One region of the Anaeromyxobacter paludicola genome, then DNA from elsewhere that is predicted to be linked to it. Evidence: riboswitches for the same ligand, from Rfam matches in the RefSeq annotation. Region 1 holds a riboswitch; the other holds the start of a gene.
The links. A riboswitch is a leader RNA that binds a small molecule or an ion and turns the genes downstream of it on or off. The one in region 1 is predicted to bind cobalamin.
Positions count from the first base shown of each region.

Region 2: another riboswitch for cobalamin. It lies ahead of AMPC_RS18230 (TonB-dependent receptor); the one in region 1 lies ahead of AMPC_RS11390 (ribonucleoside triphosphate reductase).

Region 1 covers NZ_AP025592.1:2,491,603-2,494,971, reverse strand. Annotated here, with positions in the region: gene AMPC_RS11395 (anaerobic ribonucleoside-triphosphate reductase activating protein) at 1-89, opposite strand, end outside; gene AMPC_RS11390 (ribonucleoside triphosphate reductase) at 86-2,194, opposite strand; cobalamin riboswitch at 2,317-2,524, opposite strand; gene AMPC_RS11385 (hypothetical protein) at 2,701-3,132, shown strand.
Region 2 covers NZ_AP025592.1:4,093,794-4,097,162, forward strand. Annotated here, with positions in the region: gene AMPC_RS18230 (TonB-dependent receptor) at 1-1,363, opposite strand, end outside; cobalamin riboswitch at 1,433-1,607, opposite strand; gene AMPC_RS18235 (ComEA family DNA-binding protein) at 1,633-2,019, opposite strand; gene AMPC_RS18240 (hypothetical protein) at 2,016-2,264, opposite strand; gene AMPC_RS18245 (aminoacyl-tRNA deacylase) at 2,454-2,921, opposite strand; gene AMPC_RS18250 (trypsin-like peptidase domain-containing protein) at 3,059-3,369, opposite strand, start outside.

The DNA of each region.
Region 1 (3,369 bases):
GCGAGGTTGCAGCCCTGCGTGAACGCCACCGCCGCGATCCGGCCCGGCCAGTCCACGAACGAGCAGGGCCGGAGCGCGGCGAGGTTCACGGGGACACCGCCGGCGCGTCGGACGGGCGGAGCGAGCGGCGGCGCCCGAACTCGGCCTGCTTGCCCGGGTTCCACTGCTGCACCGGCCGCAGGTAGCCGACGATCCGCGAGTAGACCTCCGCCTGCGCCCCGCAGCGCGGGCAGGTGGGGTGCTCGCCGGCGACGTAGCCGTGCTCGCCGCAGACCGAGAAGGTCGGGGTGACGGTGAAGTACGGCAGCCGGTAGCGCTGGCAGACCGTCCGGACGAACCGCTTCACCGTCGCGGGGTCGTCGATCGCCTCCCCCACGAAGACGTGCTGGACGGTGCCGCCGGTGTAGCGCGCCTGGAACTCGTCCTGGTGATCGAGGACCGCGAAGACGTCGTCGCTCGCGTCCACCGGGAGCTGCGACGAGTTGGTGTAGTACGGGGCCGCGCCGGCGGCGGCCGCGTCCTCGTTGGCGCAGCGAATGGCGGGGTGGCGCGCCTTGTCGAGCCGCGCCAGCCGGTAGCTCGTGCCCTCCGCCGGCGTCGCCTCGAGGTTGAACGGGGTGCCGGTCTCGGCCTGGTACGCCTCGAGCCGGGCGCGCATGTGGTCGAGGACCCTGAGGCCGAAGGCGCGGCCCGGCGCGCTCGCGAAGCGCTCGCCGAGGAGGTTCTCGACCGCCTCCGCCAGCCCGACCAGCCCGATGGTGGAGAAGTGGTTCCGCCAGTAGCAGCCGCTGCGCTCGCGGATGTGGCGCAGGTAGTGGCGGACGTAGGGGTAGAGCCCCTGCTCCGTGTACCGCTCCAGCACCTTGCGCTTCAGCACCAGGCTGTCGCGGGCGAGGTCCATCACCCGGTCGAGCCGGGCGAGGAAGTCGGCCTCGTCGCGCGCCAGGTGGCCGAGGCGCGGCAGGTTGACCGTGACCACGCCGATGGAGCCGGTGAGCGGGCTCGCGCCGAAGAGCCCGCCGCCGCGCCGCTCCAGGCCGCGGGTGTCGAGGCGCAGCCGGCAGCACATGCTCCGCGCGTCCTCCGGCGAGAGGTCGGAGTTCACGAAGTTGGCGAAGTAGGGGAGGCCGTAGCGGGCGGTGACCTCCCAGAGCCGGTCGAGCCGGGGGTCGTCGTAGTCGAAGCCGGGCGTGATGTTGTAGGTCGGGATGGGGAAGGTGAAGACGCGCCCCTTGGCGTCGCCGCCCGCCATCACGTCGAGGAAGGCGCGGTTGAAGAGGTCCATCTCCGGCTGGAAGTCGCCGTAGGTCGCCTCCTGCCGCTCCCCGCCGATGATCACCGCCTCGTCCCGGAGCCGCGCCGGGCACTCGAGGTCGAGGGTGACGTTGGTGAACGGCGTCTGGAAGCCGACCCGCGTCGGCACGTTGAGGTTGAAGACGAACTCCTGCAGCGCCTGGCGCACCTCCTCCTCGCCGAGCCCGTCGCGCCGGATGAAGGGCGCGAGGTAGGTGTCGAGGCTCGAGAAGGCCTGGGCCCCCGCCGCCTCGCCCTGCAGCGTGTAGAAGAAGTTGGCGATCTGCCCGAGGGCGGTGCGGAAGTGGCGCGCCGGGGCGCTCTCCGCCTTGCCGGCCGCGCCGCGGAACCCCTCGGTGAGCAGGTCGCCGAGGTCCCAGCCCACGCAGTAGACGGCGAGCAGGTTGAGGTCGTGGAGGTGCAGGTCGCCCGAGCGGTGGGCGTCCCGCACCTCCGGCGGGTAGAGTCGCTCGAGCCAGTAGGTGGAGCTGACGTGGCTCGCCACGTAGTTGTTGAGCCCCTGGAGGCTGAAGGCCATGTTGGCGTTCTCGGCCACCTGCCAGTCGGCGCGGTCGAGGTAGGCGTCCACCAGGGCCACGCTGGCCGCGTCCGACACCTCGCGCAGCGCGCGGTGCTGCTCGCGGTAGACGGTGTAGGCGCGAGCGGTGCGCCGGTGAGGGCTCGCGAGGAGGACGTCCTCCACGAGGTCCTGGATCCGCTCCACGGTGGGGCGGCCGTCGAGGGTCGCGTCGGCGATGGCGAGGACGCGCTGGCAGAGCCGCCGCGCTTCATCGGGCCCGAGCTCGCCGGTGGCGGCGCCCGCCTGGGTGATGGCCTTCAGGATGCGGCTCGCGTCGAACGGGACGATCCGTCCGTCGCGCTTCTCGATGGTGTCGAACACGGTGCCTCCTCGCGGCGGCCTCGAGGGAGGCGCGGAGGGCCCCGGGCGCACGTGACCCCTGGGGCCGCCGCGCGAGGGACCTCCGCCCTCCCACGGGGCAGGTGGTCGTTCCGCCGCCGGAGCTCCGGCGGCGGGCGCTGGCAGGTCTTCGGGCTCGCGAGCGCTCCGGGACGTCCCGGACCCTACTGTCCGCCGCTTCCCAGCCGAACCGGCCAGTGCGTGTGGCGGAGGTCGTTCTCGCTTACCGCTGCGGGGCAGCCCCGGAGTCGAACCGGGTTCCCTATTCGCTCGAGGGTGGAACCCCCGAGCACCAGCGCGAAGCGCAACATATTGTGGTCTGCGCGAGAGGTCAATCGATATGTAGTGGCGTCGAGCTCGCTGCCAGCCAGGCGGGAGGAGCGAAAGCGAGCCCCCGGGGGCTTGCCGCTTGCGAGGGCCCCCGGCAATCTGTGGCTCGTCACCGAGGCGCCCGGGGGTGCGAATCGGAAACTCGTCGGGAGGTCGGCATGCGTCGGAAGCTCGGAGTCGCGGCGGCGGGGTTGCTCCTCTTTGGGATGGCGGGATGCGGCTCCGAGTCGAACCCGCCGGCGCCGTCCTCGACCGCGACGCCGACGCCGACGCCGACGCCGACGCCGACACCGACGCCGACGCCGACGCCGACTCCGACGCCCACGCCGACACCCACGCCCACTCCGACCGGCTGCACCCTCGCCACGGCGGTCCCCACCTGCTCCTCCTGCCACGGCAACCCGCCGCCCGGGCCGCACCAGCAGACCAACTTCGCGTGCGCCAACTGCCACGGGCCGGTGAACAACGGGACCGGGACGCCCTCCGTCGGGATGACGGCCACGCTCTCCGGTTCCACTTGCGTGCTCGGGTATCCGCTCAGCAGCGCCACCCACAACAACGGCACGGTCAACTACGGCGCGGCGCAGTGACGCGCCGGCGCCGGGCCCTGCTCGACGCGCTCACCGTCCGCACCCTGCGGCTCCACCGCGGCGAGGCTCGCCCGTACCGCCTCCGGGCGCCTGGAGGCGTGAGGCTCACGCGGCGCTTGACTTCCCGGCCCGGGTGGAAGGGAGTGTAGGGCGCTGTATCACATAAAGTGAACAGGGGGGTTCATGCGAGTCGGTTCGAGGTGGGTCGGGTGCGTCCGGCGGCTTCCGCTGGCCGCG
Region 2 (3,369 bases), 1.6 Mb from region 1:
GCTGCAGGATGCCCTGCTGCAGGAAGAGCTCGGCGAAGCTCGGCGCGCGGAAGGTGCGGCCGGCGCTGGCGCGGACCGAGAGCGGCCCCGCGATCGCGAGGCTCGCCCCGAGCTTGCCCGAGAGCCCGCGGTACTGCCCCTGCGCCTCGGCGCGGCCGGCGGCGGTGAGCCGCAGCCGGCCGTCGGCGACGGCCGCCTCGTGCGAGAGCGCGACGGCGGCCCGCGGCCTGGCGCGCGCGTCGCCCTCGCCGTCGGACGAGAGCCGCTCGACCCCGGCGCGGAGCTCGGCGTCGGTGACCCGCGCGCCGCGGGTGAGGGTGGCGCCGAGCCAGGCCTCCCCGTCGAGGTCCCGCTGCCGGAACGGGTCGGGGCGGGTCATGGCGGCGAGGGTGTCGGTGCGGTCGAGCCGGCCGGAGAGGCCGGAGGAGAGGACGAGCCCGTCGCCGAGCTCGCGCGCGTGGCGCACCAGCAGCGCGGCGCGCAGGTCGTGCTCCCAGTCGCGCGGCGTGAGCTGGTAGGGGAAGCCGGGGAGGTCCCGCTCCCCGCCGGAGAGCTGCGCCAGCCAGTCGAAGCGGCCGCCCGCCGCGTCGAGCCAGCCCTTCGCGAGCGCGCCGCCGCTCGCCACGTCGTCGTGGGTGCGCGTCCGCTCGATCCGGGCGCTGCCCGGGACCGTGGGCCGCTCGGCGAAGAGCCAGGTGAAGTCGCCCTTCGAGCCCTGGGCGGTGGCGGCGACGAGCGCGCCCCAGCCCTCGCCGCCGAGCGCGACGTCGGCCGAGGCCGCGCCGGTGGAGAACGAGCCCCAGGAGAGCTCGGAGGACCAGCTGCCGGCGGCCGCCGGGCGGGTGACGAGGTTCACGACGCCGCCGAGCGCGCCGGCGCCGTAGCGGGCCCCCTCGGCCCCGCGCACCACCTCCACGCGCGAGAGCCACTGGCGCGGCACGGTGGAGAGGTCGAAGCCGCCGCCGGCCGCGCCCGAGAGCGGGAGCCCGTCGAGGAGCACCTTCACGCCGTCCGAGTTCGAGCCGCGGATCGAGACGGTGGAGAGGTGACCCAGCCCGCCGTACTCGTTCACCGCGACGCCGGGCGCGGTCGAGACCAGCTCGGCCACCTCCTTCGCCTCGCCGGCGAAGCGGCGCGCCTCCACGACCGAGGCGGCCGCGGTCGGATCCGCGGCGACCTCGGCGCGGGGGACGCGGACCACCACCTCGTCGAGGGTGACGGGCGGCGGCTCCTCGGCGGCGGGCGCCGGCGCGCCCTCGCCGGCCGCGGCCGGGACGGGCGCGAGCGCGAGGGCGCCGGTCGCCGCGAGGGCGAGCGCGAACAGGCGGGCTTCGCCCCCGAGGGCGTGACGGTCGAGCGCCAAGTCTTCGCGTCTCCTTCGGACGCGGACCCGTTGATGCGCCGCGAACCATTCGCGGCGCTGCTCGGAGGGAGGTCTCCTGGCTCCCGGGGTGCGGCGACGACGCCGCGGCGTCTGCGGCCTTCCCTCCGGCGCGACGGCCGGAAGTGGCTACTGCGTGCAGACGCTTGACCCCGGCTACAGTGGCGGGACCGCGCCGGACTTGGACCGGCTTCCCTGTTCCTCCGAGCGGGTGAAGCGGCTCGGTGCGTAACCTTTCGCGTCGCCGCCTGTCAAGGACGCCGGTCCGCGGCGCCGCGCGGCGACCTCGGCGGAAGGTGCGCGCCCGGCCCCTTCGCGTGCGCCACCTTGGGGCCGGCGGCGCGGCTCGCGGGCGGCTCCGCGGCCGACAGGTGGGCGCGGACCTTGGCGAACCAGCCCGGGCTCACCCCCTTCACGCGCGTGACCTGCTCGGCGGCCTGGAAGGGGTGCTGCTGCCGGTAGGCCACGATGGCCTCGGCCTTCTTCCGCCCGACGCCCGGCAGCCGCATGAGCTGGGCGGCGCTGGCCCGGTTGAGGTCGATCCGCTCGCCCGGCGCGAGCGGCTTCTTGGCGGCGAGGGCCGGGGCGGCCGGGAGGAGCAGGGCGGCCGCGAGCGCCGCGGTGGCGAGCCGGCTCACGGCGCGAGCTCCGAGAGGCCCGCCTCGGCGCGGGTGGGGCGCGGGCCGTCGAACGGGCGCGCCTCCCGCACCTGCAGCTTCTGGTGCGGGCCGAGCGGGAAGGCGTCGAGGTAGAGCGAGATGGAGCCGTCCTGGTTGGTGAAGGCGCTGCCGATCTTCATCCAGTAGGCGGCGCGGTTCGGGTCCTTGCGGTCGATGATGGCGAACACCGACAGCTGCTTCTTGTGGGTCGTGGGGTCGTTCACAGGCGCTCCCTTGCGAAGGCGCGCGCGGGAGTGCGCGCGCCGCGCACCGGGCATCGCAAGGCGCGTGCCCTCGCCGAGCGCTCGCCGGAGCGCGCCTGCGCTCACCGGGAGCGGACCGCGCGGCGGACGCGGGGACGGCGCGCGGACCGGGGAGGGCGGTCCTGGGGCGGCGCGAGCCGTGGTGACGGATCAGTGGAGCCGCGCGCCGAGCCGCTCCACCGGCCGGGCGCCCTCGCAGCGCATCCACTCGGCGGTGTCGAGCTCCACGGCGTCCTCGTGCGTGCCGGCCCGCATGAGCAGGGTCCGCTCCCGCGCCAGGTCGGCGTCCACGTAGATGGGAAGGCCGAACATCCCCAGCGCCGGCTCGGCGCCCGCCTCGCAGGGCTGGAACAGCTCGGCGAACTCGTCCTCGGTGGCGAGCCGCGCCGGCGCGCCGGTGGCCTGCTCGAGCGCGCCGAGGTCGAGCCGCTCGGCGGCCGAGACGACGCACAGGGCGAGCTTCCCGTCGAGCCGCACCACGACCGGCTTCGCCACTCTGCGGCCGCTGATGTGCTCCGCCGCCGCGAGCCGCTGGGCGGTGACGGCGCGGAAGTGGAATCTCGGCTCGCTTCCGGCGTGGTGCTCGTGCAGGTGCGCCTCGATGCTCCTCGGGATCATGGCGGCCTCCTCCGGGAGGGCGCGCGGCCCTCCGGTGAACGATCCTGCGCCCCGCTCGCCGGACCGCGCCAGCCCCCGCCCCGCAGGGGAACCGGGCCCGGCGGGGCGGCCCGCGGCCGCTCGCCCGCTCCACCCGCTCAGGCCGCCTCCCGGAGCGGCGGCCTCGGGTGGACCGCGACGGCGAGCCGCTCCGCCCCCCGCAGCGCCGCGAGCGGCACCTCGCCGGTCCGCCCCTCGCCCCCCGCGAGCACCATGGCGCGGGCGAGGTCGTCGAGCGTGAAGAGCGGCGCGCCGGCGGCGGCCAGGAGGAGGTCCCCCTCGCGCAGCCCGGCCCGCTCCGCCGGCGAGCCGGCCTCGACCGCCACGAGCCGCACCGCGCGCGGCTGGCCGCACCGCCGCGCCGCCTCGGGCGACAGCTCCTCGCTGCGGGCGGCGACGCCGAGCACCG